DNA from 3 places in the Bacillus sp. DTU_2020_1000418_1_SI_GHA_SEK_038 genome. Region 3 is predicted to be linked to each of the others. Evidence: predicted binding sites of a transcription regulator. Region 3 holds the regulator's gene; each other region holds the start of a gene.

Region 1 (10,252 bases), 1.6 Mb from region 3:
TAGTTTTTTTATAATTTACTTAGATTTCAAGATAATTATAAAGGATTGGATTAATGTGAATTCGGAACAAAGTAAACAATCATTAAAATTATTCATCGTATTATCAAGAGCCTATCGCTCAATCAATGAAAATGTAAATAAACTCATTCAAACATATGGGCTAAATCCAACAGAATTTGCCGTCTTAGAGCTTCTTTATCATAAAGGAGATCAGCCTCTGCAACAAATAGGAGGAAAGATTCTGTTGGCAAGTGGAAGTATTACATATGTTGTGGATAAGCTTGAGCAAAAGGGGTACTTAAGGAGAGTTGCATGTCCGAAAGACAGACGGGTTACGTATGGACAAATTACAGAGAAAGGCAAGTCCTTTATTGAGGATATTTTTCCTGATCATGAAGGGCATATACATGCTTTAATGTCTGAACTTTCCGAGGAAGAAAAGGATACAGCTATTAGCTTGTTGAAAAAGCTCGGATTGTCAATCGGAAAATAATAAAACGGTCCAATAGGATCGTTTTTTTCTTTGCTAAATAGAGGGATTCATTCATATATGTAGAATTATAATAAGGGTTCTGATAACAGAGGAAATAAGGGGGCATTTGAAATGAGTTTTGAAAATTATACATATACCCGTCCAAATTTAACGGAATTGAGCAAGAAATTTGATGAAGCATTAGCTATCTTTAATGGGGCAAAGTCTGGTGAGGAACAAATTTCGGCAATGAAGGAAATTAATGATTTACGCAATGACATAGGAACTATGTTTAACCTTTGTTATATTCGTCATTCTGTTGATACAAATGATGAGTTTTATAAGGCAGAACAGGATTATATGGATGAAATCCAGCCGGAAGTGGAGGGCTTTGTAACTAGGTATTACGAGGCTCTTGTCAAATCTGTTTTCCGCAATGAAATAGAAGAAAAGTTTGGAAATCAGTTATTTGCGCTGGCTGAGGCACAATTAAAGGTGTTTTCCCCAGAAATTGTTCCGCTGCTGCAAAAGGAAAACAAACTATCTTCCGACTACACAAAATTAATTGCTTCTGCCAAGATTGATTTTGACGGCGAAGAGCGCACTCTTGCCCAAATGGAGCCATTTACACAGTCTATTGACCGCGATGTCCGAAAAACAGCCAGCGAAGCTCGGTTCGGATTTTTAGCAGAAAATGAGGAAGAGCTTGACCGTATTTTTGATGACTTAGTAAAGGTTAGAACAGAAATTGCCCATAAGCTTGGATATAATAATTTTGTAGAGTTGGCATATTTACGAATGCAAAGAACAGATTATAATGCTGAAATGGTTGCTAAGTTTCGGGATCAAGTGAAGGAATATATCGTTCCAATTGCAACAAAATTAAAGGAACGCCAAAGAGAACGAATTGGTGTTGATCAGTTGAAGTACTATGACGAAGGTTTTAACTTTAAAACTGGTAATGCAGCACCAAAAGGGAGCCCAGAATGGATTATCGAAAATGGCCAGAAAATGTATAATGAACTCTCAACAGAAACAGGGGAGTTTTTCTCATATATGAGAGAAGAGAACTTGATGGATCTTGTTGCGAAGAAAGGAAAAGCAGGGGGCGGATATTGTACATTTATTGAGAATTACAAGGCCCCATTTATTTTCTCGAATTTCAATGGGACATCCGGGGATATTGATGTACTTACACATGAGGCAGGACATGCATTTCAAGTTTACTCGAGCGGAAAATATGAAATTCCAGAATATTATTGGCCAACCTATGAGGCATGTGAAATTCATTCTATGAGTATGGAATTCTTTACTTGGCCATGGATGGATAAATTTTTTAAAGAGGATACAGATAAATATAAATTTGCCCACTTGAGCGGTGCTTTATTATTTCTTCCTTACGGTGTGGCTGTTGATGAGTTTCAGCATTGGGTATACGAGAATAATACAGCTACCCCAAAAGAGAGAAAACAAGCGTGGAGAGAGATTGAAAAGAAATATATGCCTCATAAAGATTACGATGGCAATGAGTATCTAGAAAATGGCGGCTTCTGGCAGCGGCAGGCTCATATATATAATTCTCCTTTCTATTATATCGACTATACGTTAGCTCAAATTTGTGCATTCCAATTTTGGAAGCGATCAAGGGAAAACCATGAAGATGCTTGGAAGGATTATGTTCATTTATGCAGTTTAGGAGGCAGTCAAGCCTTTACCGGTTTAGTATCTGAGGCGAATCTTATTTCACCATTTAAAGATGGTTGTGTAGAATCTGTAGTTGGAGAAATTGAAAGCTGGTTAAATACAATAGATGATAAGAGTCTTTAATAGCACTAGCTGCATTTGTGTTAAAGAGAAGGGCCGGAAAAATATCCGGCCTTTTTTATAGTGCTATTAAGCAGCTAGCTATTTTGTTTTTAATATGATTTCATCAGTTTCTAAAATTGCCTGTAATTGATGCACACCGGGCTGATCAATGATGAAATCAGCTAGCTTATCTTCGAGCTGATCCTGAATAACTCTTCGCAACGGACGTGCTCCGAAAGCAGGGTTATAGCCTAGCTCGGCAAGCTTTGATTTAGCATCATCGGAAACTGTAAGCTTAATGTTTTGCTCACTTAGGTTTTGATTTAAATCATTGAGCATAATTTCAACAATTTGTAATAGATGTTCTTTATTAAGTGACTTAAACTCAATGATATTATCAAAACGATTGAGGAATTCTGGTTTAAAGAACTGACCAAGAGTATCTAAAATACTTGCTTCCTTCATCGCTTCATTCGTACCAAATCCTACATGAATCTCCCTGTGCTGTACACCAGCATTACTTGTCATAATAATGACGGAGTCTTTAAAGCTCACAGTGCGTCCCTGACTATCTGTTAAACGTCCATCCTCAAGAATTTGGAGGAATATATGCTGAACATCAGGATGTGCCTTTTCAATCTCATCTAGCAGAATAATACTGTATGGGTTAAGGCGAATTTTTTCGGTTAATTGACCCGCTTCTTCATGTCCAACATAACCTGGAGGGGAGCCGATAATTTTTGAAATACTATGCTTCTCCATATATTCACTCATATCAAGGCGAATCAGTGCCTCTTTAGAGCCAAATAGTTCTTCAGCAAGTGTTTTAGTTAATTCTGTCTTACCGACACCTGTTGGTCCTACAAACAAGAAGGAACCAATTGGACGGTTTTTTGATTTAAGACCGGCTCGGCTTCTGCGGATTGCCTTTGCTACCTTAAGAACGGCGTCCTTTTGGCCGATAACTTTTTTAGAGAGATTTGATTCAATGTTTTTCATCTTGATTTGGTCATCTTCTAGAAGTTTTCCAACAGGAATCCCTGTATTTTTCTCAATGATTTCTTGAATATGGTGGATTTCAACAATTGGACGGGACATATGGTTATTTGCGTTTAATGCCTTCTCCAATTTTATTTCTTCATCCCTAAGCTTTGCAGCTTCTTCATAGTTCTCTTCTTGTAGAGCTTTTTCCTTCTGTTTGTTAATTTCCTTCAAGCGGTTTTCAATCTGATCAGAGGAAGGAAGGTCTGATTTCAAATTAATTTTTGAACCGGCTTCATCCATTAAATCTATTGCCTTATCTGGGAGGAAGCGATCTTGAATATATCGGCTTGATAAATATACACAAGCCTTTAAAGCGTCATCTGAATAGGATACCTCATGATAATCTTCATACTTTGATTTAAGGCCATTTAGAATCCCGAGTGCTTCGTCAGCGGTTGGCTCTAGTACTTGTACCGGCTGGAATCGCCGTTCAAGAGCTGGATCCTTTTCAATTTGACGGTATTCCTTTAATGTAGTTGCACCGACTAATTGCAGTTCCCCTCTAGCAAGTGCCGGTTTTAGAATATTTCCTGCATCCATAGAGCCTTCGGCTGAGCCGGCTCCAACGAGTAGATGAATTTCATCGATAAAGAGAATAATATTTTTTCTTTCTTGCAGTTCATGTATTATTTGTTTCATTCTTTCTTCGAATTGTCCGCGAATGCCGGTATTAGCAACTAGTGAAGCAACATCCAGCAAGTAAACCTCCTTATTAAGGAGTTTCTTTGGAACTTTGCCCTCTGAAATAGAGGCGGCTAATCCTTCGGCAATGGCAGTTTTCCCGACACCAGGCTCCCCGATTAAAACAGGGTTATTTTTATTCCTTCTATTTAATATTTCAATGACACGGTTAATCTCTTCATCCCTTCCAATCACGGGATCAATTAGTCCAGCTTTAGCAAGCCCTGTTAGGTTTCTGCCGAATTGGTCAATAAATCCACCGCGGCCAGTTCCTTTGGCGTCCTTTGTAGCAGGATTATTTTTGGGACTCTGGGCTGAGTTTATATTATTAAATAGCTCCTCAAATGGAAGCTGATTAAAACCTGAAAATCCGCTTAAAGATGGTCCAAAGGAGGAACCAATCTTTGCTTTTTCATCCTGATAGCAGCTTTGGCAAAGGATTAGGTTTTTTTCATTTCCGTTTACATTTACTTTAAATTGTACATTTGCTTCTTTATCACGACATTTTTGACAAAGCATATGGAATACCTCCTATTTATATTTTGACTTTGACTATATTTGATCTTTGACTATATTATACTTTGACCTTCTTTGACTTTCAAGAGGCTTATCTTGGATTTTGTTTAGTGAATTATTGGAAGTATTTATGAATAACCGTAGAATGCTCGTCTTAGTTTGTCCTCAGGTTCATATATTGAAGAGAAGGAGGAGATCTAGTGAAGACGAACTGGAGCGCAGCCTTTCAAATAGCTGCTGTATATGTAGGGACTGTTGTTGGGGCAGGCTTTGCAACAGGGAGGGAAATTGTTGAGTTCTTTTCCCGTTTTGGATTTATTGGATTAGTTTCTATCTTAATGAGTGGCTACATATTTATTTTTCTAGGTTCAAAATTAATGAGGATTGCAGCACGTATTGGAGCAACTTCCTATCAGGAATTGAACGAATATTTATTTGGTAGATTTTTTGGTTCTGCCATTAATATATTGATGCTTTTCATGTTGCTTGGGGTATGTGCAGTCATGTTGTCTGGTGCAGGGGCAGTATTTGAGGAACAAATAGGACTATCGAAATATACAGGGATTTTCGTCACGATCGGCCTATCCATTGTCGTTATGATTTTAGGGACGAAGGGAATATTTGCTGTAAATTCTTTTGTCGTTCCAATGATGGTTGCTTTTAGTTTTCTATTATTGTTTATTTCAATGAGACTTCCTAATTTTACGGAGCAAATATTGTATATACCTTTTGCAGAAGATGGGTGGAAATCTGTTGTAGCTCCATTTTCATATGCGGCATTGAATTTAAGCTTGGCACAGGCTGTTTTAGTTCCAATTGCGTCTGAAATTAAGCATGACAAAACCATTAAATGGGGGGGAATACTTGGTGGTGGAGCTTTGACTATTATCCTTATTTCAAGTCATTTGACATTAGTTATGCTGCCTGGGCTTGAAACATACGATATTCCCATGGCAGTGATCATGAAAACATTTGCATCATCATTATTTTGGATTTATGTTTTTATTATTTATGGGGAAATTTTCACCTCAGTCATTGGAAATGTATTTGGCATTGAGCGCCAGTTGAGGAAGTACATATCCGTTCCTAGTATAGTTACGGTATGTATTATTTTTACTGCATGTTACTTTATTAGTTTAATAAACTATGGGACATTATTATCATATTTATATCCGGTCTTTGGTTATATAAGTATTATTTTTGTCGTGCTATTATGGATGAAGCCCTTTGAAGTAAAATAAGGGACCGTACTAAAAGCAAAGGTGCCAGGCACCACGATTCAATATCTAGTCTCAAATTAGTAGAGAGTGTCTAGATGCTTGTATGATTGTGGAGTCAGGCACCTTATAGTACAGCCTTAGTGAAAATGATTATTTATTTTTTAAAATTGTCTTGCCCATTTGCAGGAAGGCATCTTTATAATCTAAATTCTTCTTTGTAAATAGAGACAATTTAATTGGCTGATCAGAATTTTTTATTAAATAGGAAGTAACGACATCATCACCATTTGATGCTTCCATGGCAATAGAATCTTTAAAAAACTCATCTCCGCTCGGCACTTCAATGGGATGAATTGTTTCGTCAACTGCTTGAAGCTGTGCCTTCGTATTTTCTTCCATCATGTCCCATTGTACGTCTTCAGGAAGAAGCTCTATTCGCATAAAGATATGATCATTTTCTGTTAGATAGATAACATCTTTGTTAGGCTCTTCGGCTGTAAGCTCAAATTCAGGAAGGACGTACATTGAATATGGCTGGTTGTCACTTGATTTAAGGAATGCTGTTTCTTCCTTAGCCTCGTCATTTAAAGTATATTGGAGGTTTTGTTCAAGAATACGAACAACCCCCTCATCCTCTTTCGTTTGTTCATCATTCTTCTGTTCAACGGGCTCTTGCTCCGTATCTGTGTTTTGATTTTCCTGACTTTCCTTATTTATCTCTTCATTTTGAGTTTGATTAGACCCATTTGCATCATCATCTTTGTTTTCACTCGTACCACATCCTGAAAGAATGAGTCCTAATAATCCAAAAATAAACATCCATTTTTTCAAATGTTTCACTGTTATTCCCCCTAGTAAATGCTAATAAGCTGCTGTAATTAATTAGACGAAAAGTTAAAATAGGAGTTACATAATTATTCCTACAATATCATTTTCTTATTTAAAGGTACAAATATATTAAGGAAAATGAGTAAAAGTTCTCATTTTTACTTTAATGGAACGATAACAAATAGGAATAAATCAAAAATTAAATGTGAGACAATTAATAAAGGCATACTTTTTTTCCATGTGTATAGCCATCCCCAGAAAAGTCCTGCAACTAAAGCGGCAAAGGCAAGAATCCATTGTTCTGAGTATAGATGAACAGATGCATAGAGAATTGCTGAAATTACGATTGCTGCTGGGATATTTGTGTATTTTAATATTCTCGTTTGAACGAAACCACGCCAAAATATTTCTTCACCGGGAATAATAATCAAGATGAGAACAATATAATGCCAAAGCATCGATGGGGAATACCTCCCATACAGCTTTGAAATATCCTTCATCATGGGAAGATTTAAAAAATCAATCATATGAAATCCAGCCCAAAAAATTCCAAATAGTAAGAGACCAGAACCGATTCCATACAAGAGATACAGCCCAAACGGGACTTCATCCTTTAATTCTTCGTTTAATATAGAGTGGCTGATTAAAAATAAAAGGGAAGCTGAAAAGATATACCAGAAAACGGCTTTATCCTGAAAAGTAAAATACATAAGCATATGAGCAATAATGAGCCCAATTATTAGACGGTAATCTGCAGTTATTTTCTTCAAATGTCCAAGCTCCTTTCTGCAAACAAGTCTATTTTAGCAAAAAGAAATCAATAATTGTAATCAAAAAAGGTTTCTTTTGTTTTTTTGAATATAAATTAGTGAAAATTGCTTAACCTAAGGGTAAGAGAAGGGAGGGAAATACAGTGACAAAATCGAAGCGAGAAAAGGATCGGGCTTGGACAGTCAGAAAGCAAGATCAGAATCCCCATGGAAAAGTAAAGTCCCTAAAGGAGATAGCTCAAGAGAAAGAATAATATTGAATAAATTTAAAGAGAAAATAAAATAAAATAAAAAGCAGTAGTAAGCTGCTTTTTATTTTATACACTCTCTTTTGTTAAGTATGCGTTTTCATAACACAGATTCCTTCACAACTTTATAATTTTTATGATTAACTACAGTCCTTTGTTCAAGATCAAGGTCTCGATAATTTCCCATATAGGAAAGATCAACGATTACTGAGTTTTCGTTTACCTTTTCGACAATTCCCTGCAATCCATCACGGAATTCAATGATATTTCCCACTTCTGCTTTTTTCAAAAGCCTCGCCCCTTTTTTGCAAGATTTGAATTAAGAGATTAATAACAGTTTGCACTAATTTTTATTTTTCGTAAAGTAATATGTTATTATTTCGTGAAATTCCCTAAATTTCCCTCGGAGTATTGGTTGCGCTTTCATTTTCATCGTTTCTGCATACAATCTATAAATCACAATAAAGGATTGAGATTCTCGTGGAAAACATAATAAGATTCATATATTATGAAGGTGTAATAATCTGATAAGGGTGCTGAATGATGAAGGAAGAACAAATTCATGAAATCTTAGAAAAGTTAAAGAGTGGGGAACTATCGGAATACTATGTAACGAAGGAAGAGTTTCTTCCAGTACGTAATGTACTTGTCAATAGAGAGGATTTTAAGCAATTTAGAGGTATAGCCCAGCGCGGAGGGGCAGTGCTTTATCGTTACATGGAAAGAGCTAGAAGTTGAAACGAATAGTTGGTAAATGGATGCTTGAGATAACTCGAGTGTCCTTTTTTATTCCGTTTGCCTTATCAAATAAAAGGTGAAAATTACTTTAGTCTCATAGTCTAAAGAGGGATTTATGCACATATTCTTTAACATCTAGATGACATTTGATGGAAGGAGGAATTAAAGTGGGAATCAGGCTTATAAAAATTTCGTCCATATACTTTGCAGTTGGTGTTTTAATCGGATATTATATGTCAAGCTCTCATTCTTATGTCCTAACACCGGTTCATGTACACATTAATCTGCTTGGATGGACATCGCTAACATTAGCGGGTATACTTTATCATTTATTCCCGAACCTCGCAGCATCAAAGTTAGCAAAATGGCATTTTTGGCTGCATAATCTTGGCTTGCCAATTATGATGATTGCATTGGCGATTGTAGTCACTACTCAAAATGAAGCGTTTATACCAGGAACAGCAGTTGGCGCTACCGTCACAGCGATTGGTATATTGTTATTTGTCTTTAATATCTTAAAGAATTTAAAAGGTAATGAAAGATAACTTTAAATTAATGAAATTAACAAAGAGGCTTCACTTCAACGATTAATATGTTGTAGAAATGGATCCTCTTTTTATATCCTTTTTGTTCCATTTTCCTTGCATAAAAAGGAGATTCCGTTGTTTTGTGACAGTGATTGCTTTAATATCATCATCACCGTTTTTCAAGTGGACAGAAGGACAAAAGTGGTCGGAAAAAATAGAGCAATTCAACAATAACGAGGGTTCCCAAGAAAACACTTTCATTCCAAGTGAATTGGAGGATGCAGGAAAACAGATTTCTGTAGACATGACTCTTATTGGGACTGTTTTTTTCGCTGTAGGTATAATTTTGCTGTTTATCTATGTTTAAAGAGGTTTTTGCATGTTAATAAGAACGATCGATAAAGTGTTTTACTTACCGGCTATTCCAATGGCTGGTTTTTTTATTTACAAAAGGTTTATCTTTAATCGTTAAAGGCTATGGTAGGAAAAAGGAGGAAAACGCGATGCAACGTCATGTTTATTTTCTATTTTTGCTTATTCTTTTTTCTCTCATGCTGACAGGCTGTAAGCAAACTGGATCCAGCCAATCGATCGTAAACAGTCATGCGGAGGCCTTGTTAACAAAAAACAATGAACTGCAATTTCGGTTTAAAATTAATGATAAAATATTAAGCGGGGAGAAGCTTTACAAAGTTAAAGTAACCATTCATAATGCAAAACTTGCATCTGCACTAGGTACAAGTGAAATTATCTACGGGTCAGATGTAAAATTTACCGGCGCGTATATTGAAGTTAATAACCATAGGGATAACTTCATTTTTATGAATCCAATTCCTTTACTTAAAGATCTTCATGTATTTGAAATTGAAGAAATGATCATGAATGAGGATGCAGTTTCGGTAGAGGTTTTTAATGATAAACAGGTTATTGCAAAAGCTTTTCTAACAAACTTTTCATCACAGTTATAATTTTTTTCTTTGTTTAGTTTGTAGCCGTATTGGGAATAATGGTAAAGCGCATGAAACTTGGGGGGGGCTAGACTGAATGGTCTAGTCTTTTTCCTTTTTTATCTTCATAGTAAATGACGATAGCAACAAAAAAATAGAATGATAGGAAGAATTTAAATTTTAACACAAGAAAAATGCTTTTTAAACTAGACTTGAAGTAAAATAGAATTAGAAGTGAAATTGGTAATAAATACATATAAACTGTGAGAGGAGTTTAAGGATGGGGTTACGTGAAAATACGGTCATAGGATTTATTGGTACTGGGGTCATGGGGAAAAGTATGGCAGGGCATTTGCTTAACGCTGGATATCCATTAATTGTTTATTCGCGGACAAAAACGAAAGCTGAAGATTTAATTGCCAAAGGTGCGGAATGGACAAACTCTCCTAAAGATG
Region 2 (10,252 bases), 700 kb from region 3:
GCATAAAAGATTTGGCTAACTCAATTTTATCCTCTTCTAAAAGTGATTTACCGATTTCATGCCCTTTTGCCTTAACAAAAGTAAAAGCCAATCCGCCGCCAATAATTAAATTATCCACTTTATCAAGAAGATTTTCGATCACATCAATTTTATCCTTTACCTTGGCTCCGCCGATAATGGCAGTGAACGGACGTTCAGGATTCGATAAAGCTTTTCCTAGAACATTCAGTTCTTTTTCCATTAATAGTCCTGATACGGCAGGCAAATATTGAGCAATTCCTTCTGTTGAAGCATGAGCGCGGTGGGCGGCACCAAACGCATCATTGACATAGATATCTGCTAATTCTGCAAAAGCTTTTGCCAGTTCAGGATCATTTTTTTCCTCACCAGGATAGAAACGGACGTTTTCTAAAAGAAGCAGATCGCCTTCCTCCATGGTATTAATTTTTTCCTTAACGGTGTCTCCATAAGCTTCATCCGCTTTCATCACTTCTTTACCTAAAAGTTCTGATAAGCGGCCTGCAACTGGAGTCAGGCGTAATTCCTCAACAACTTGACCTTTCGGGCGTCCAAGATGGCTAGCTAAAATTACTTTAGCTCCTTGGTCCATTAAGTATTTAATCGTTGGAAGGGCTGCGCGAATTCGAGTTTCATCTGTCACCTTGCCACCCTCCATTGGTACATTAAAGTCGACACGGCAAAAAACTCGTTTCCCTTTAAGCTCCACATCTTTCACACTTTTTTTGTTCATCGAAATGGATCCTCCTGATTTCTTAATGAGCTGGTTTCTATTTTATAGGCAATTACGTCAAATCAGCATTGTCACAGAATGCGTTTCATCAAAGTTGCAGCAGATTTTCAACAAGCCTACTATCTCACAGATAAAACATGTTATGTATCCAGCAAATGTTATTGCAAAAATTCCTTATAACAAAAAGAAGAGTGGTATTAATCCCAACTCCTCTTTTCCCTCTATCATTATAGTCGTTTACCGTTTTAAATTCCAATATGTTTGGGCCATTTTTAAGAATAAAAATCAAGTGGAAGTTTCTGCTTTTTTTGTACAGGTTTTCGGATTCCGGCCTATTCCAGTCCAAATAACTACATTTACTGGACAGGTTTTTGGTTTTCACGCTTTTCCTGTCCGAGTAACTTACTTTTTCGGACAGGTTTTCGGATTCCGCGCTATTCCTGTCCAAATATCTTAAATTCCTTTTTGCGCAATATAATCAACTAGGTCTACCACTCTGTGAGAATAACCAGTCTCATTGTCATACCAAGAAATTACTTTAATCATATTGCCTTCTAAGATCATAGTTGATAGGGCATCAATCGTAGATGAGCTTGGATTTCCATTATAATCTCTAGAAACTAAAGGCAGTTCACTGTAGCTTAAGATCCCCTTAAGTTCACCTTCTGAAGCTTCCTTAAATGCGGCATTTACTTCTTCAGCCGTTACTTCTTTTTCAAGTTCAGCCACTAAATCAACTAAGGATACGTTAGGAGTCGGAACGCGTACAGCGCCGCCATTTAGTTTACCCTTTAATTCTGGGAGCACAAGTGAAACGGCTTTTGCAGCTCCAGTCGTTGTTGGAATCATGCTTTCAGCTGCTGCGCGGGCACGGCGGTAATCCTTATGTGGCAGATCAAGAATCTGCTGATCATTTGTATAGGAGTGAATCGTTGTCATCATCCCGCGTTTAATGCCAAATTTGTCATTTAACACTTTCGCAAATGGAGCTAAGCAGTTTGTTGTACAAGATGCATTTGAAATCACATGGTGATTAGCTGGATCGTACTTATCATGGTTTACTCCCATAACAATCGTGATATCCTCATTGGAAGCAGGTGCTGAGATAATTACCTTTTTCGCACCAGCTTCTAAATGCTTCGCTGCGTCCTCGCGTTTTGTAAAGCGTCCTGTGGATTCGACAACCACTTCTACACCAAGGTCTCCCCAGCCAAGATTTGCCGGATCACGTTCTGCAATCACCTTAACCTTGTGTCCGCCTACTACTAAGTACTCTCCATCGACTATCACTTCTTCATTTAGGGTTCCATGAACGGAATCGTATTTTAAAAGATGGGCTAGCATGTTTGCGTCAGTTAAATCGTTGACAGCTACAACTTCTACATTTGGATTGTTTAAGGCTGCACGAAATACAATCCGGCCAATTCTTCCAAAACCATTAATGCCAACTTTTACTGTCATGATATTTCCTCCCAAAAATGTGTATTTATATATTTAATTCTTTATTAACTCATTTGCAGCTCCCTCATCTGTTATAAGAACAGTAGATGACGGCGCTTGTTTCAAATAGGATGATATTGCTTTTGCCTTAGAAGCCCCGCCTGCCACAGCAAGAATATGGGGAATATTGATTAAGTCCTGAAGCTGAAGCCCAATGGTCTGTACCTTATGAACGACCTGGCCGTCTTCATTAAAGTAATACCCAAATGCCTCTCCTACAGCCTTTTCTTTAACTATTAAATCCATGTCATTTTCATTTGTTTTTCGGCGCTCTGCCATTACCATAGCGTCCCCAATTCCATGTAAAACCATGCTGGCAGACTTAATTAATCCCAAGACTTCATTAATTTCAGGCTCTCTCATCATAGTGTTATACATCTCTTGGCTGACCTGGTCAGGAACATAGAGAACTCTGTGGCTGGAATTCGTGCGGTCTGCCATTGCTGCACAAATCGTATTAGCTTGATTTTTTACATCCTCACCGATACCGCCTCTTGCCGGTACAAAAAGCAAATCAAACTCAGAGAAATCTGGCGTTAACCTATCAGCAACAGCCGCCATTGTCGAACCGCCGGTAACCGCGATAGCATCATTTCGTTTAATGTTTGATTTCATATAAGCAGCCGCAGCTCTGCCAAGTTCGCTTTTTACCCATGGGGAGTGTTCGCTGTCACCTGGCACAATAATAATTTTTTGAATGCCCAGCTTTCTGTGAAGCTCCTCCTCCATTGCCTGAATACCTGTTATGTCTCTAATTACTTCTCGAAGCTGACTAAGAAGGTCTTTGCCATCAGAGGTTAAACTCATCCCTGAACTAGTGCTTACTATAAGACTCTGGCCTTTTAAAAATTCAACCTCACTTCTAAGCACTCTTTCTGTCAAGCTAAGGCTAACAGCTAAACTCCTTCTCCCTACTGGCTCCATTAAGCCGATATAATGCAGGATTTGATACCTTTTTTGCATAATGGTCAGTAAATCAGGTAATAATCTTTTTTGAATATCGATAATTGAGTTCATTTTTTTGCCCCTTTTACTTCTTGTGGACATTATACGTCCCTCATAGTCATATTGTGTCCCACTTAGGTAAAAAAAAATCACCCCTGCTCTAATTTTATTTTAGCAGGGGGAATCGAATAGTTCAACTATTTAGGGCTTAATTTCCTTTGAGGGCCTCTTCTATCGTCCATTTATCAATTTGCCCGTATTGAACCTCGGACCCATCAATTTCAACAACCGGGATCATCAATCCATATTTTTCGGTCAAATCATCACTTGTATCAATGTCCTTTTCTTTATAAATGAAATTCCATTCTTCTTTTAATTCCATAATTATCGATTTTGCTTTATCACATAAAGGACAGCGATTTCGTGTATAAAGCACGAGAGTACGATTGTTCATCCCAATTCTCCTTTTCCACTAAACATTCTGCATTCGTTTCAATCATATCGTTTTCGTTTTGAGGATGACGGGATTCCCAGCTGGTCCCGGTACTTCGCTATCGTTCTTCTAGATACAACCATGCCTTCCTGATCCTTCAACAGCTGAACTAATTCCTGATCAGACAGTGGCTTTTGTTTATTTTCGCCATCAATCAGCTTGCTTATAATCGTTTTAACCTGTTTGGATGATGTATTTTCGTCAGAAGTTGTCTTAATCGTGCTTGAGAAAAAAGATCTTAATTCTAAGGTGCCAAAAGGTGTTTGGGCATACTTTTCCCTTACTGCCCGGCTTACCGTTGATTCATGTATGTCAAGCTCATCCGCAATCTCCTTCATGATCATCGGCTTTAAATAGGCAGGGCCTTTAATGAAAAATTCCTGCTGCTTCTCGACAATTTTCAAGGAAACCTTTGTTAATGTCTCTTTTCTTTGCTCAATGCTCCTCATAATCCAGAAATAATCCTGTTGATTATCCTGTAAAAATCGTTTTACCTGTTTATCTTTATTGGCTGAAAATCTCTTATAATAATCATTATTAAAGCTAATTTTCGGCAAGGCTTCATCAAAGACACTTACAGAAAAGGATTCCCCATCCCAATCAATTATCACATCCGGAACAATATAGGCAGACTTCTCATGCTGAAAGGAAGCTGCTGGTCTAGGATTTAACGTTTGTATGAAGTCAAAGACCTCTTGAATCTCTGACATCTTCACCCCTAGTTCTTTGGAGATGTCTCTCCATTTTTTATCCGCAAAACTATCAAAATATTTCTCTATTATTTCCTCAGCCAAATCATTTCTCGGCTGTTTTCTTTTTAATTGCAATAGGATGCATTCCTGCAGATTTCGTGCACCGATCCCAGCCGGTTCTACTCCCTGCAATAAGTTAATGGCTTTATCAACCGCTTCATCGGAGATGCGAAAACGAGTCGCTACTTCACTCATCTCCACTCGCAAGTAACCGTTTTCATCTAGGCATTCAATAAGGTAGTCAAAAACCTTTTCCCCGTTTGCAATGGACTGAATAAGCTTAAAGTCCAGCTGAGATTTTATATGCTCATCTAAATAAGGTTCTATTTTTCCAATCTGTTCAATCCAATGTTGTTTATCTTTTTCTAACTTTTTCCTAGCTGGCTTTGTTCGGTCAAAGCGGGGGTCCATCGCTTGAACGTTCCCTGATTCAATTTGCAATAAAGGATTTTCCAATGCTTTATTCTCCAGAAATTCAGAAAGCTCCTGCGTATTATACTGCAACAAGGCAATCGCCTGAGTCAGTTCTTGCGTCATTGTTAACTTTAATGTTTGCTGCTGCCATAACCCAGCTTGTAACTTCATATCACAACCCCCCCTTACCATTCTACAATAAGGAGGACGAATGGTGAATGGGAATATACTGGCTAAAGAAGGGACTAGAACGTAAAAACACTAATCTTAATGAGTTAAACCATTGATGTGTCTTGAATTTTTAATATTTTCAGAACTCTATTATTTAGGATAATAATTTCTTTTTTTTAAAAAATACGCAAACCTCCATAAAAAATCCCCGTTCAACAGAAGCGCCTTCGGCAGGAAACGAATATGAAATTCATCATTCTTGCTTCATATTTTTCAGTACAAAAACGAGCCTTAATAATAAATTTATTTTTGTACATATTAAAGTTATTCAGTATGCCCCCTAAACGTCTTTTTATATTCCATCAATGCTATTAGGTGGGTGTCCAAAGGGATTACAAAATTTTCCGAAATAGGTTTATTACATATTTTTCAAACTTCTTCTTTTGAACAACACGCACAATCCATCATTGGTTTTTTGTACATTATGACTGTTGAAGAGAAATTAAGAAAAAGATATATTTAATGTTGTTATCATAAGGAGGAAATCGTAATATGGAACTACCTGTAAATATTTTGATGTGGCTAATGGCCGCAGTACCTATAATAATTCTTATTTTACTAATGGTGAAGTTCAATTGGGGAGCTGCAGAAGCTGCACCTATCGGACTCTTAGCTGCATTTATCATATCCATCGTTTTTTATAAATCAGATCTACAACTATTAGGATTAGAAAGTGCAAAGGGCATATGGACTTCAGTAATGGTGATTGTCATTATTTTGCCAGCCATTCTAATTTATGAAGTAACAAGTGAAGCAAAAGCATTTGATTCTATTCGGGACGGATTAAAAAAGTTCACATCGAATGAACTTCTTCAAATCATGGCGATTGGTTGGGTATTCGCCAGCTTTTTACAAGGAATCACTGGCTTTGGCGTACCAATCGCAGTTTGTGCTCCATTATTAGTAGGACTCGGAGTAAGACCTCTATGGGCTGTCGTCATTGCTTTATTAGGACAAGCATGGGGCAATACGTTTGGAACATTAGCTGTCGCTTGGGATGCGTTAGTTTCACAAACAGGTATTGAAGGCTCAACTGTCATTGAGGCTGCTATCTGGGCTTCTATATTTATTTGGATTATCAATATCGCTACAGGTATCACTATCAGCTGGGTTTACGGACGCTGGGCAGCTGTTAAGAAGGGACTACCGGCAGTAATCATTATTTCTCTAATCCAAGGTGGAGGACAAACGATCTTATCACCAATGAATCCTGCAATATCAGCATTCATTCCATCATTACTGTCACTCGTAGCTATATTATTTATCGGCAAACTAAAAATGTACAAGGAATCATGGAATATTCAAGATAGTAAACTAATGCTTCGTCAAGGAGGAGAAAATAAGGATGCCGAAATGAGCTCCAATAAATCTCTTTCGATGAATCAAGCATTTGTCCCATTTTATGTTTTAACCGGAATTACATTACTTGTTTTACTCATCCCACCTTTAAAGGCATTTTTGAATCAGTGGCAATTCGGTCTAAGCTATCCTGAAACAATGACTGGATTCGGTATAGCAAATCATGCTTCTGATCTATATTCACCTGTCATGCCTTTAACGAATTCTGGGTTATTCTTGCTTCTATCTGCCATTATTGGTTATGCCTACTTTAAAAGCAAAGGAAGAATTGAAAAAGGCGGAGGATTACGGGCTATTAGAAGAACAATCGAAAAAACGATTCCTTCTACAATCGCCGTCATTGCACTAATTATTATGTCTAAAATCATGGGTGGAACTGGACAAACAACCGAACTTGCAATGGGAACTGCCGGGGTTATGGGCCAGACTTATGTATTCCTAGCTCCAGCCATTGGCCTTCTCGGGTCATTTATGACGAGCAGTAATATGTCCTCCAATATCTTATTTGGCGGATTCCAACAAGCAACTTCTTCACTATTGAAATTAAATGAAGCAGCGATATTAGGAGCTCATACTGCAGGTGGCGCAATTGGATCGGTTTTAGCACCAAGTAAAATCATTCTTGGGACAACAACAGCAGGAATCCTTGGTCAAGAAGGTATAGTCCTTAAAAAGATTTTGCCAATTTCCATAGTTATTGCTCTTTTGATAGGTATCATACTTACAGTTTCTACACTGATTATTTAAGAGGAGGATGTTAAAAATGAAGGAATTCTTTACATCTAAAATAGGACTTCAAACGATTGCTTTTCTTGTTACTCTTGTTTCCTTTCCTTTTCTCTATGTGGGAGGCACTCAAGGTAACGCTAGCCTTTTGAACGTTGGATTAGTATTAATGCTTGCAGGTATGTTGGCAGCACCAGCTATAACGTTTATCCACGGAAAGAAAGCGACTGAAAAAGCAACCAAAAAAGACGTTTACAGAGGAGTTACAAAGCTCAAAACGAGGGAAGAGCAGTAATAAGGGACCCTCTCAAACCATGTGTGTACGTTTCCAGTACCACGGTTAAATAACTTAGTATTAACGCTCATATAATTGGTTAAGTTCTTTATACCCCAATTAGTGAGCGTTTTTTTAATTACATATGTGTTTCATGGTATTCGCAATTAAAAGCACCTAAAAAAAAAGTTCCTATGCTCGTAGAAAAATCTCTACAAACATAAGAACTCTTTGAGTTTCATGACGCCCTCGGCAGGAATCGAACCCACATCTTAAGAACCGGAATCTCACGTGCTATCCGTTGCACCACGAGGGCATATCAAAAATAATAAGGTACGATGGGGCCTAATGAATTAATGCACCTTTTATTATGCTACAATTATATATTATATGATATTTTTCGAAACTTTGCAAGCCTTCCTTTGTTTAAAAACTGTACCAGCGGGTATGATGGATATGAGAGAATTTTACAGCTAAAGCGAGCAAACGGTGTCGAAAGATTAGTTTCGGTAAAGGAAGCGAATTGTTTGACCTTTATTGACCATCAGTGTATCATAATATTACATAGAAAAGCGGAAGCGCCTTCGGAACAATCAAAGGACAATTGTTCCTGCGATGAATATTCGCAGATGCTTTCCTTTGTGCTCACCCCCGACAAGCACAAGACGATTCTCACGGAAAGGTGTACTTTACCTTTCTGGGAGGATTGGCTTGTGACCTCGAGGGGGTAGGCGCTGGAGCTAGACATTTCTCTAACTTGAGAAAAGTTTTTCTGATTTATGGACTTTGAATGTTTACCTTACCTTGAAGGAGGAATTTAAAGATGAACTTAATCCCTACAGTTATTGAACAAACAAACAGGGGAGAGCGTGCGTATGATATTTACTCCCGTCTTTTAAAAGACCGTATAATTATGCTTGGAAGCGCGATTGATGATCATGTGGCAAACTCTATTGTCGCTCAATTGCTATTCCTTGAAGCAGAAAACCCTGAGAAGGATATTACCTTGTACATTAACAGCCCAGGCGGAAGCATTACAGCGGGCATGGCGATTTATGACACGATGCAATATATTAAAGCTGACGTATCAACAGTATGTATCGGAATGGCAGCTTCTATGGGTGCTTTCCTGCTTGCAGCAGGTGAAAAAGGCAAGCGCTACGTACTTCCAAATAGTGAAGTGATGATTCATCAGCCACTTGGAGGCGCACAAGGGCAAGCGACTGAAATTGAAATTGCTGCAAAACGCATTTTATTCCTGCGTGACAAGCTTAACACGATTCTTTCTGAGCGCACAGGTCAGCCGCTTGAAGTGATTGCTCGTGACACAGACCGCGACAACTTCATGACTGCTGAAAGAGCTCTTGAATACGGTTTGGTCGATAAAATTATTACTCGTTTAGATGAGAAAAAGGATAAGGATAAGTAAAACAAAAAACAACTCGCAATTTTAATGGCGAGTTGTTTTTTTATTAATGCTCCTGCTGGATATAGTCAGCAAGCTCTTCAATGGCTTGGGCTTCATCTTTGCCATCGACAATTAAAGTAATAACCGTACCTGAGCTAACCGCTAGGCTCATTAAGCCCATGATGCTTTTCGCATTTACCTTTTTACCGTCTTTTTCAAGGAAAACATCTGATGAAAATCGGTTTGCTTCCTGTACGAATAATGCTGCTGGTCTTGCCTGTAAGCCTGTTTTCAATTTCACTTCTACCTGTTTTTCTAACATTTCTTTCTTTCCTCCCCTATAGAATCTTTTTCAAATAGATTCTCCTGCTCTCAATTTATCTGCTATCTCGTCTATTTTCCTTAATCGGTGATTGATGCCTGACTTGCTAATTGTACCGCCAGAAACCATTTCGCCAAGTTCTTTTAATGTAACATCTTGATACGCCACACGCAGCTCTGCAATTTCTCTTAATTTATCCGGTAAAATGTGAAGTCCGACTGTTTCGTCTATAAATCGGATATTCTCTACCTGTCTTAAGGCGGCACCAATCGTTTTGTTTAAGTTCGCTGTTTCACAATTTACAAGGCGGTTAACGGAATTTCGCATATCCCGCACAATTCGAATGTCTTCAAATCTAAGCAGAGCGTTGTGAGCCCCGATGACTCCTAAAAAGTCTGTAATTTTCTCTGCTTCCTTTAAGTATGTGATAAATCCTTTTTTTCTTTCTAGTGTTTTACTATTTAGGCCAAAAGTATTCATCAATTCACAAAGAGAATCATTATGTTCTTTATAAAGCGAAGAAATTTCAAGGTGATAGGACGAAGTTTCTGGATTATTCACCGAACCCCCTGCTAAAAAAGCTCCTCGTAAATAAGAACGCTTACAACATTTCCTTTTAATAAGCTCTTCAGAAATATTATGTGTAAAAACGAATCCTTCACTTAGGATTTTTAAATTATCCAGAATCTCGCTTGCTTGTTCAGACAATCTGACAATGTACACATTGTTCTTTTTCAATCTCATTTTCTTGCGGACAAGGAGTTCTACTTGGACATGAAAGTTCTTCTTAATAAGAATATAGATTCTTCTCGCGATCGCTGCATTTTCAGTTTGAATATCGACAATTAACTTTCTGCTGGAAAAGGAAAGGGATCCGTTCATTCGAATCAGTGCCGATAATTCAGCCATCCCGCAGCAATCCTTTACCTCCAGATTCGTTAATTCCTTTTTCGTTTCTGAAGCGAAAGACAACTCCTTCACCCCTTTCTAGAAAAGCGTAAGCACCTTCGAAACAATTAAAGGACAAATTGTTTCTGCGATGTATATTCGCAGAAGCCTTCCTTTGTGGTCACCCCG
Region 3 (10,252 bases):
AGGTTAGAAGCTCATCACGCTTTTTAAAGCCCACCTGAAAACCTAAATAACCAAATATAAGGGTTAACACAATAGGAGCAACAGTATTTAAGACAGGAACTTCAATGGTTGTTAACGCATATCCAATTAAAAAGGCAATAATCAAACCAAAAACTAAGCCAACGCTTCCAAAGATAATATCGGTTATGGGTGCTTTTACAAGCGATTCTTCCACCCATTTGACAACATTTACAACATGATCAACCGCCAAAAAAGAAATAAGATAAAAAATAATGGCACCAAACAAGGCGGATACATATGGATTATTTAGTAGTGCAACATCATCCAGGGATATTAATATTAATAGTTCGGGAATGAGAAATATCCCAAGCGTAATCCCGATTATCAGAAAGCATGCTTGAACAATACGTTTTAACATACCTTCACCTCCTTTTATTCATTATAAACAAATTTTATAAATTGAAACCTTTTGAACGGGAAAAATTATATTAAAATACAGATAAGAAAAAAGATGATTCTATATACAAACAAGGGTAGCACCATTCATAATAAAGTGTCAAATAAAACAAATAACTGATAATTTTATCACAACAGCATATATAGTTCAATGGTCACTTAAAGCTGACGATCTGCTAAAAGCTGTTTTTTTATCAGCTTTAGTCCTTCTTTAATTTTCTTTGCTCTCACTTCTCCAATTCCTTCAACCTCATCTAATTCCTCTACAGATGCAGCAACAATCGCTGGGAGATCCATAAACCGAAGAATCAAATTTTCAATAATAACAGGAGGCAACCTTGGGATTTTCGACAACATCCGATAGCCCCGGGGACATCTAAATTCCTCTGTATGAACATATCCGTTATATCCTAATAGCTTTAAGATAACAGAGTCTTCCAGCATCTTCCCGACAGACATCTCCTGTAATTTGTCAAACATTTCCTTTGTCCGAATGTCCTTTAAATGGGCGTAATCCTTGATAATTAAATCTATTTCTCTCTCAATATCCTCTAAAAGCTCGTTCATTTGTAAGCGAATGAGCCTTCCTTCTATCCCAAGCTCGTTTAAATAAGTTAATAATTCATTCTTTATTCTTAGGACCATTTCAATGCTGTGAAATACATTTAATATATCACTGTAGGTTACAAGTTCTTCAAATTCCAACACACTTAAATTAGAAATATCCTCTTCTAAAACAACCTTGTATTTTTCAAGAGTTTGTAAGGCTACATTCGCTTTCGTCAAAATAACCCCGATATCCCTAAGTGCATAGCGAAAGTGTCCCTTATAAAGAGTGATGACATTCCGTCTTTGTGAAATAGCAATGACGAGCTCTCCCGTTTGCTTTGCTACCCTTTCTGCCGTTCTGTGACGCATACCTGTTTCTGATGATGGAATACTTGGATCTGGTGCTAATTGAGCATTAGCAATCAAAATATTATTTCCTTCTTGATTTAATATGATCGCGCCGTCCATTTTGGCTAACTCATATAAATAGCTTGGCGAAAAAGGAGCATTTATTTGAAAGCCCCCATCAACGATATGTGTAATTTTCTCCTTACTTCCTAAAACAATTAAGCCTCCCGTATTTGCTCTTAGTACATTATCGATTCCTTCCCGAATCGGCGTACCCGGGGCCATAAATTGCAGAATTTCACTCATCGTTTTTTCACCAAGCTTTTTTATTTCCATTTTCTAACCTCCTAAAGTTGCTTTTAACGCTTCGCTGACAGAACTAACACCTACAAGCTCAATCCCCTTCGGCCCAGACCAGCCCCCTAGGTTATTAGCAGGTAAAATCACACGTTCAAACCCTAACTTAGCTGCCTCCTGAACACGCTGCTCTATCCTTGATACCCTTCTGACCTCACCTGTAAGACCCACTTCACCTATAATGCAGTCAGTAGCTCTTGTCGGCTTGTCACGAAAGCTAGAAGCGATGCTGACGGCAACTGCCAAGTCGATAGCCGGCTCATCCAGCTTAACTCCCCCAGCAACCTTTAGATAAGCATCTTGGTTCTGCAATAGCATGCCTACTCGCTTTTCTAGGACTGCCATTAAAAGCGGGACTCGATTATGATCAATTCCGGTTGCCATTCTTCGGGGATTTCCAAAGCTTGTTGGTGAAATAAGAGCCTGAATTTCTACAAGGACTGGACGAGTACCCTCCATTGAAGCTACTACGGTTGAACCAGCTGCCCCTTGGGATCGTTCTTCTAGGAAAATTTCTGATGGATTTTCCACTTCCTCTAACCCAAACTCTTTCATTTCGAAGATCCCCATCTCGTTCGTGGAGCCAAATCGATTCTTGACCGCTCGTAAAATTCGGTATGTATGATGACGCTCACCTTCAAAGTAAAGAACTGTATCTACCATATGCTCCAATAATCTTGGTCCTGCAATCGAGCCTTCCTTTGTAACATGCCCGACAATAAAAATGGCAATACCTTTCGTCTTCCCAATTCTCATTAGCTCCGCCGTACACTCTCTTACTTGAGAGACACTGCCTGGAGCAGAGGTGACTTCTGGGTGGAAAATCGTCTGGATGGAGTCGACAATGACAAAGCTAGGATTGACACTTTCAATCGTGCGGCTAATTTCATCGAGACTTGTTTCCGAATAAACGAGTAAATGTTCGGAAGCAACCCCTAATCGGTCCGCACGTAATTTCGTCTGCCTCATGGATTCCTCACCGGAAATATATAAGACAGAATGATTTTTATTAGCTAATTGAGAAGAGACCTGGAGCAGCAAGGTCGATTTTCCAATCCCTGGATCACCGCCAATCAGCACTAACGAGCCCCTGACAATTCCTCCACCAAGAACTCTATTTAATTCATTCAAGTCTGTGTAAATTCGAGGCTCGCTTACAGTTTCTATAGAGGTAATGGGTGTTGCTTTTGAAAGGATGGCCGAGCCCTGTGAGTGTGCGAAGGCTCCTCTCCTCATACCAGCTGCTTTCTCCACTTCCTCCACCATCTTATTCCAAACACCGCAGCCCGGGCACTTTCCCATCCACTTTGGAGATTCGTATCCGCATTCCTGACACATAAACTTTGTTTTTCTTTTGGCCATTCTAGTTTCTTCCTCTTTCTTTTTATTTGAAAATCGCTTGATTATCTCACTATTAAGTACAAAGAAGGCACACGCTCTTACGTGCACCCTCTTGAATTCCATTAGGCCATTTGAATAGACTCATTATTTTTGTAAGGTTGCAGCTGGCTTTTCTTTTGCTGTTTCCACTACAAATTCCCCATCCTTGACATCAATGACAATGCCCTGGCCCGTTAATACAGTACCTTTTAACAATTCCTCAGATAATCGGTCCTCGATGTGCTTTTGAATAGCTCTGCGAATAGGCCTAGCTCCATACTCAGGATCATAGCCTTCCTCAGCAATTTTCTCCTTCGCTGCATCTGTTAATTCGAGATTTATATCCTGTTCTCTTAATCGTTTTGTTAATTGATCAGACATAAGTGTCACGATTTCTTGCAGATGCTTTTTCTCTAATGCATGGAAAACAATGATTTCATCAATACGGTTAAGGAATTCTGGACGGAATGATTTCTTCAGCTCCTCCATGACCTTGCCTTTCATATCCTTGTAATCCTGTTCTCCATCTTGAATGTTAAATCCAACATATTTATTACGTCTCAAGGCTTCCGCCCCAACGTTGGAGGTCATAATTAAGACGGTGTTCCGGAAGTCTACTGTTCTTCCCTTAGAATCTGTTAAGCGGCCATCCTCTAATACTTGCAATAGAATATTAAATACATCTGGATGTGCTTTTTCAATTTCATCTAGCAGGACGACAGAATAAGGTTTTCTGCGGACTTTTTCCGTTAACTGTCCGCCTTCCTCATATCCAACATAGCCTGGAGGGGATCCTACTAGTCTGGATGTTGAATGCTTCTCCATGTATTCGGACATATCAATGCGGATCATTGCATCTTCATCGCCAAACATAGATTCAGCAAGCGCACGGGCGAGCTCCGTTTTTCCCACACCTGTTGGTCCAAGGAATACAAATGAACCAATTGGCCTTTTTGGATCCTTTAATCCGGCTCTAGCACGGCGAACTGCTTTGGAAATCGCTTTAACTGCTTCCTCTTGACCAATAACTCTTGAGTGTAAAATTTCCTCAAGGTTAAGCAGCTTTTGCGTCTCTGTCTGAGCGAGCTTCGAAACAGGAATTCCCGTCCAGCTGGACACTACGCTTGCAATGTCTTCAACCGTAACCTCACTGTTTTCCTTGCCCTGCTTTTCCTTCCAAGATTTCTTTGTCTCCTCTAACTGTTCACGAAGACGCTGTTCCGTATCTCTTAAAGAAGCAGCCTTTTCGAACTCCTGACTTTGGACAGCTGCATCCTTTTCTTTGCGGACATCTTCTAGCTTTAGCTCTAATTCTTTTAGATTAGGAGGAGTTGTATAAGAACGCAGTCTTACCTTTGACCCAGCTTCATCAATTAAATCAATCGCTTTGTCTGGAAGGAAACGATCGGAAATGTAACGATCGGATAGCTTCACTGCTGCATCAATAGCTGCATCTGTAATGGTTACACGGTGATGTGCCTCATACCGATCTCTAAGTCCTTGTAAAATTTGTACAGATTCATCTGCTGTTGGCTCATCAACGGTAATTGGCTGAAAACGTCTTTCTAATGCCGCATCTTTTTCAATATATTTGCGGTATTCATCTAGTGTAGTTGCTCCAATACATTGCAACTCTCCTCGGGCAAGAGAAGGTTTCAGGATATTCGAAGCATCAATGGCGCCTTCTGCTCCACCAGCTCCAATTAAGGTATGAAGCTCGTCAATGAATAAAATAATATTGCCTGCCTGGCGAATTTCATCCATAACCTTCTTTAGACGGTCTTCAAATTCACCACGATATTTTGTTCCCGCAACAACGGTACCCATATCAAGGGTCATGACCCGCTTATCACGGAGAGTTTCTGGTACTTCGTTATTAATAATTTGCTGTGCTAAGCCTTCTGCTATAGCCGTTTTTCCTACGCCTGGCTCCCCGATGAGAACTGGGTTGTTTTTTGTACGGCGGCTTAATACTTCAATTACACGCTGAATTTCCTTGCCGCGTCCGATTACCGGATCCAAACTTCCTTCTCTGGCAATGGCTGTTAAGTCTCTTGCCAAGCCATCAAGTGTAGGGGTATTCGCACTTGCCGAAGATCCTTGATGACCGCCGGACTCATTGCTTCCTAATAGCTGCAACACTTGTTGCCTAGCTTTATTTAGACTGACACCAAGATTGTTAAGTACCCTTGCAGCAACGCCTTCCCCTTCACGAATGAGGCCAAGGAGGATATGCTCTGTCCCTACATAGGAATGGCCTAATTTCCGTGCTTCATCCATGGAAAGTTCAATTACTTTCTTAGCTCTAGGCGTGTAGTGAATCGTCTGTGATGCATCCTGCCCTCTGCCGATTAAGTTCTCAACTTCCTTTTGGATTTTTTCCGAACCTAAGCCTAGTGCATGCAGAGCCTTCGCAGCAATTCCTTCTCCTTCTCGTACAAGACCAAGCAAAATATGTTCTGTTCCAATATTATTATGACCTAAACGAATGGCTTCCTCTTGAGCTAAAGCTAATACCTTTTGTGCTCTCTCTGTAAAACGACCGAACATCATATTCTCATCCTCCTGTCTCTTCTTTTTCCATTTTCATTCTTTCCCTTATTAATGACGCCCGGCGAATATCCCGTTCATGAGGTCTTAACGGACCTCCTGCATACTGCTGTAGAAAACCTGGCTGCGTCAGGATCATTAATTCATTTAAAATGTTCTTGGAAATATTTTTTAGATATTTCATATCAATTCCAAGCCGGACATCTGATAAACATCTAGCAGCTTCCTTAGATTCAATAATCCGGCAGTTTGATAAGATCCCATAAGAGCGGAAGACTCTATCTTCTAATTGTATGTTAGAAGTTTTCGCTAATGCTTCTCTAGCTGATCTTTCTTGTGAAATTAGCTGACTGACCACACTCTTTAAATCTTCAACAATATCCTTTTCCGATTTGCCAAGAGTGATTTGATTAGACACCTGAAAGATGTTCCCTAAAGCTTCGCTGCCTTCACCGTAAATTCCTCTAACAACTAACCCCAATTGATTAATAGCTGGTATGATTCTATTCATTTGCTGGGTGAGAACTAGCCCTGGCAAGTGAACCATAACAGATGCCCTTAATCCTGTTCCAACATTAGTTGGGCAGCTTGTTAAAAAGCCGGCATTTTCATCATATGCATAATCAATTGTTTCCTCTAGCCAGTCATCCACTTCATTAGCCATATTCAAAGCCTCTGATAATTGGAATCCAGGAAATAAGCATTGAATCCGAATATGGTCCTCTTCATTAATCATCATGCTTAATTCTTCATTTTCTGATAAAATGCATGCACCATAAGAGGAATTTTCCGCTAGATGCGGACTGATTAAATGCTTTTCCATCAGAACCCGTTTCTGCAGCGGTTGGAGATCATCCATCAGTAATAGCTCCAATTTCCCTAGTTTTGGAAAAGAAGAGTTCTCGATCCTTTCCTTTATCATATGAATCACTAACTTGGCTTCGTCATTCGTAAATAGGGTTGGAAACTTGTATTGTTTTATATTTCTTGCCAGCCGAATTCTTGAGCTTAGGATAATATCTGAATCTGGTCCTTCAGCACTCATCCAAGAGCTCACAGCTTGGTTAATGAATCGTTCTAGCGACAAGCCTACTTCCCTCCCTCGTGACTAGAATTCAATTGGCTTTCTAGTAATCGAATCTCATCTCTTATTTGAGCTGCCCTTTCAAATTCCTCTTTGGATATGGAGTCTTTTAAGCTTTGTTTCAATTCTATAATGCTCTTTCTTAAATGAATGCTTCCTCCAATCCTTGCAGGAATTTTTCCATTATGAACTGAATTCCCACTATGCAGTCTTCTCAATATTGGCTCTAGCTGATCGCCAAAAGCCTGGTAACAATTTGCACAGCCGAACCTTCCTACCTTAATGAATTGCTGAAATGTCATGGAACATTGTTCACATTGGAGAATCTCTTCCGGCTTAAATGGATCCTCCTTTGTTTTCTGAAAGGTCGTATCCATATTCAGCAAACCGGCTAACAAGTTATGAATGGAAAAACCAGGTGCACCACTTAACATGAACATATCGCCCTTTTCCTGAGCGCACTTTTCACATAAATGATACTCAGCCTTTTCTCCATTCACTATTTTCGTAAAATGAAGCGTTGCCGGCCTTTGATTACATTCTTGACATATCATGTTTTCACCTCTCCAGCTTGCTAACTATTTATATTTTAACGTTGTCAACATGGCCTTAAGCATTCTTGCGCGGAGTTCATCACGATAAGGGAGATCAATATACAAGACAGAGCGGTCGATAACGCTTAACATTATTTTTGCTTCTCTTTCTGTAATAATCTCTTCTTCAACAAGTCGGATTATTACATCCTCTGCACTGCTCTGGGCCAGCCTCCCTTGAATTAACGATAATAATTGGTCAATTAAATGAGCATCGTCATGTGATTGTACTTTCATAATTCTTATATATCCGCCGCCGCCGCGTTTACTTTCAACCGCATAGCCTTTTTCAATTGTAAATCTCGTATTAATAACATAATTAATTTGGGACGGAACACATTGGAATTTATCTGCAATTTCACTTCTTTTTATTTCAACAATTTCCCTTTCGCTCATTTCTAAAACCCGTTTTAAATAATCTTCAATAATGTCTGAGATATTTCTCAATACTCCTCCCCCCAAATTCTGACTTTGACTATATTTGACTTTAATTATACATAACAATATAATTCGATGCAATTAACAGATGTTATTAATTTTCCCCCTTTTTTTGGTTCTCAAACCTACGGTTGTGGAATTTTGGGTGATGGGAGGTGAGATGAAGAAATTTATAGAGAACTGTGGGTGTGAAATGGTTATGGAGCGGATTTTCATGGCGCCATACGTTAAACGAGTGTCATGAGGCACTCATGGATCGTATATTTTTAGGGTTGTAATCTATACTTCCTCTTACTTGGCATTGTTATTTTAACTAAAGAGTTAAGAAATATATTAGCCAATCCTATAATTTAATAAGCATTTTGTACAAAAAAAAGAACATCTATTCGATGTTCTTTACTTTTGCCTAGCGGCGTCCTACTCTCACAAGGGGACAGCCCCTAACTACCATCGGCGCTGAAAAGCTTAACTTCCGTGTTCGGGATGGGAACGGGTGTGACCTTTTCGCTATCGCCACTAGACCTATTTTATTGAGGTTTGTTCCCTCAAAACTAGATAATGCTGAAGAAGTTATTCGAGTAATCATACTAAATGTGGTTAAGTCCTCGACCGATTAGTATTTGTCAGCTCCACGTGTCGCCACGCTTCCACCTCAAACCTATCAACCTGATCATCTTTCAGGGGTCTTACTAGCTTGACGCTATGGGAAATCTCATCTCGAGGGGGGCTTCATGCTTAGATGCTTTCAGCACTTATCCCGTCCGCACATAGCTACCCAGCTATGCCTTTGGCAAGACAACTGGTACACCAGCGGTGCGTCCATCCCGGTCCTCTCGTACTAAGGACAGCTCCTCTCAAATTTCCTGCGCCCACGACGGATAGGGACCGAACTGTCTCACGACGTTCTGAACCCAGCTCGCGTACCGCTTTAATGGGCGAACAGCCCAACCCTTGGGACCGACTACAGCCCCAGGATGCGATGAGCCGACATCGAGGTGCCAAACCTCCCCGTCGATGTGGACTCTTGGGGGAGATAAGCCTGTTATCCCCGGGGTAGCTTTTATCCGTTGAGCGATGGCCCTTCCATGCGGAACCACCGGATCACTAAGCCCGACTTTCGTCCCTGCTCGACTTGTAGGTCTCGCAGTCAAGCTCCCTTATGCCTTTACACTCTTCGAATGATTTCCAACCATTCTGAGGGAACCTTTGGGCGCCTCCGTTACTCTTTAGGAGGCGACCGCCCCAGTCAAACTGCCCACCTGACACTGTCTCCCGCCCCGATCAGGGGCGCGGGTTAGAATTTCAATACAGCCAGGGTAGTATCCCACCAATGCCTCCACCGAAGCTGGCGCTCCGGCTTCCAAGGCTCCTACCTATCCTGTACAAGCTGTACCGAAATTCAATATCAGGCTACAGTAAAGCTCCACGGGGTCTTTCCGTCCTGTCGCGGGTAACCTGCATCTTCACAGGTACTATAATTTCACCGAGTCTCTCGTTGAGACAGTGCCCAGATCGTTACGCCTTTCGTGCGGGTCAGAACTTACCTGACAAGGAATTTCGCTACCTTAGGACCGTTATAGTTACGGCCGCCGTTTACTGGGGCTTCAATTCAGAGCTTCGCTTGCGCTAACCCCTCCTCTTAACCTTCCAGCACCGGGCAGGCGTCAGCCCCTATACTTCGCCTTGCGGCTTCGCAGAGACCTGTGTTTTTGCTAAACAGTCGCCTGGGCCTATTCACTGCGGCTCATCCGGGCTATTCACCCAAATGAGCACCCCTTCTCCCTAAGTTACGGGGTGATTTTGCCGAGTTCCTTAACGAGAGTTCTCTCGCTCACCTTAGGATTCTCTCCTCGCCTACCTGTGTCGGTTTGCGGTACGGGCACCTTTTCCCTCGCTAGAGGCTTTTCTTGGCAGTGTGGATTCAGGAACTTCGGTACTATATTTCCCTCGCTATCACAGCTCAAGCTTAACGCAAGCGGGATTTGCCTCGCTTGCACTCTAACTGCTTAGACGCGCTATTCCAGCAGCGCGCTTACCCTATCCTCCTGCGTCCCCCCATTGCTCAAACGGTAAAGAGGTGGTACAGGAATATCAACCTGTTGTCCATCGCCTACGCTTTTCAGCCTCGGCTTAGGTCCCGACTAACCCTGAGCGGACGAGCCTTCCTCAGGAAACCTTAGGCATTCGGTGGATGGGATTCTCACCCATCTTTCGCTACTCATACCGGCATTCTCACTTCTAAGCGCTCCACCAGTCCTTACGGTCTAGCTTCAACGCCCTTAGAACGCTCTCCTACCACGGACATCGCAGATGTCCATCCACAGCTTCGGTGATACGTTTAGCCCCGGTACATTTTCGGCGCAGAGTCACTCGACCAGTGAGCTATTACGCACTCTTTAAATGGTGGCTGCTTCTAAGCCAACATCCTGGTTGTCTAAGCAACTCCACATCCTTTTCCACTTAACGTATACTTTGGGACCTTAACTGGTGGTCTGGG

The links. The regulator CtsR, encoded in region 3, represses protease genes until heat stress. The targets are predictions, from matches to a motif close to ATGGTCAATAAAGGTCAAACA.
Region 1: the regulator CtsR is predicted to act here: its motif matches at 4,582-4,602, upstream of RRV45_RS08300 (ATP-dependent Clp protease ATP-binding subunit).
Region 2: the regulator CtsR is predicted to act here: its motif matches at 7,970-7,990, upstream of clpP (ATP-dependent Clp endopeptidase proteolytic subunit ClpP).

The regions. Positions count from the first base shown of each region.
Region 1 covers NZ_CP135435.1:1,675,889-1,686,140, forward strand. Annotated here, with positions in the region: gene RRV45_RS08290 (MarR family winged helix-turn-helix transcriptional regulator) at 56-493, shown strand; gene RRV45_RS08295 (M3 family oligoendopeptidase) at 605-2,299, shown strand; gene RRV45_RS08300 (ATP-dependent Clp protease ATP-binding subunit) at 2,378-4,522, opposite strand; gene RRV45_RS08305 (YkvI family membrane protein) at 4,720-5,760, shown strand; gene RRV45_RS08310 (hypothetical protein) at 5,890-6,579, opposite strand; gene RRV45_RS08315 (CPBP family intramembrane glutamic endopeptidase) at 6,726-7,337, opposite strand; gene RRV45_RS08320 (DUF6254 family protein) at 7,481-7,591, shown strand; gene RRV45_RS08325 (YkvS family protein) at 7,686-7,874, opposite strand; gene RRV45_RS08330 (hypothetical protein) at 8,126-8,323, shown strand; gene RRV45_RS08335 (cytochrome-c oxidase) at 8,491-8,868, shown strand; gene RRV45_RS08340 (hypothetical protein) at 8,993-9,217, shown strand; gene RRV45_RS08345 (hypothetical protein) at 9,354-9,818, shown strand; gene RRV45_RS08350 (NAD(P)-dependent oxidoreductase) at 10,078-10,252, shown strand, end outside.
Region 2 covers NZ_CP135435.1:3,866,072-3,876,323, forward strand. Annotated here, with positions in the region: gene RRV45_RS19340 (phosphoglycerate kinase) at 1-751, opposite strand, end outside; gene gap (type I glyceraldehyde-3-phosphate dehydrogenase) at 1,205-2,212, opposite strand; gene RRV45_RS19350 (sugar-binding transcriptional regulator) at 2,246-3,268, opposite strand; gene RRV45_RS19355 (glutaredoxin family protein) at 3,405-3,650, opposite strand; gene rpoN (RNA polymerase factor sigma-54) at 3,689-5,026, opposite strand; gene RRV45_RS19365 (L-lactate permease) at 5,579-7,192, shown strand; gene RRV45_RS19370 (hypothetical protein) at 7,209-7,466, shown strand; tRNA gene RRV45_RS19375 (tRNA-Arg) at 7,690-7,761, opposite strand; gene clpP (ATP-dependent Clp endopeptidase proteolytic subunit ClpP) at 8,269-8,874, shown strand; gene RRV45_RS19385 (HPr family phosphocarrier protein) at 8,918-9,175, opposite strand; gene whiA (DNA-binding protein WhiA) at 9,206-10,147, opposite strand.
Region 3 covers NZ_CP135435.1:100,681-110,932, reverse strand. Annotated here, with positions in the region: gene RRV45_RS00555 (PIN/TRAM domain-containing protein) at 1-418, opposite strand, end outside; gene disA (DNA integrity scanning diadenylate cyclase DisA) at 616-1,689, opposite strand; gene radA (DNA repair protein RadA) at 1,693-3,072, opposite strand; gene clpC (ATP-dependent protease ATP-binding subunit ClpC) at 3,196-5,643, opposite strand; gene RRV45_RS00535 (protein arginine kinase) at 5,648-6,727, opposite strand; gene RRV45_RS00530 (UvrB/UvrC motif-containing protein) at 6,730-7,278, opposite strand; gene RRV45_RS00525 (CtsR family transcriptional regulator) at 7,303-7,713, opposite strand; rRNA gene rrf (5S ribosomal RNA) at 8,160-8,276, opposite strand; rRNA gene RRV45_RS00515 (23S ribosomal RNA) at 8,349-10,252, opposite strand, start outside.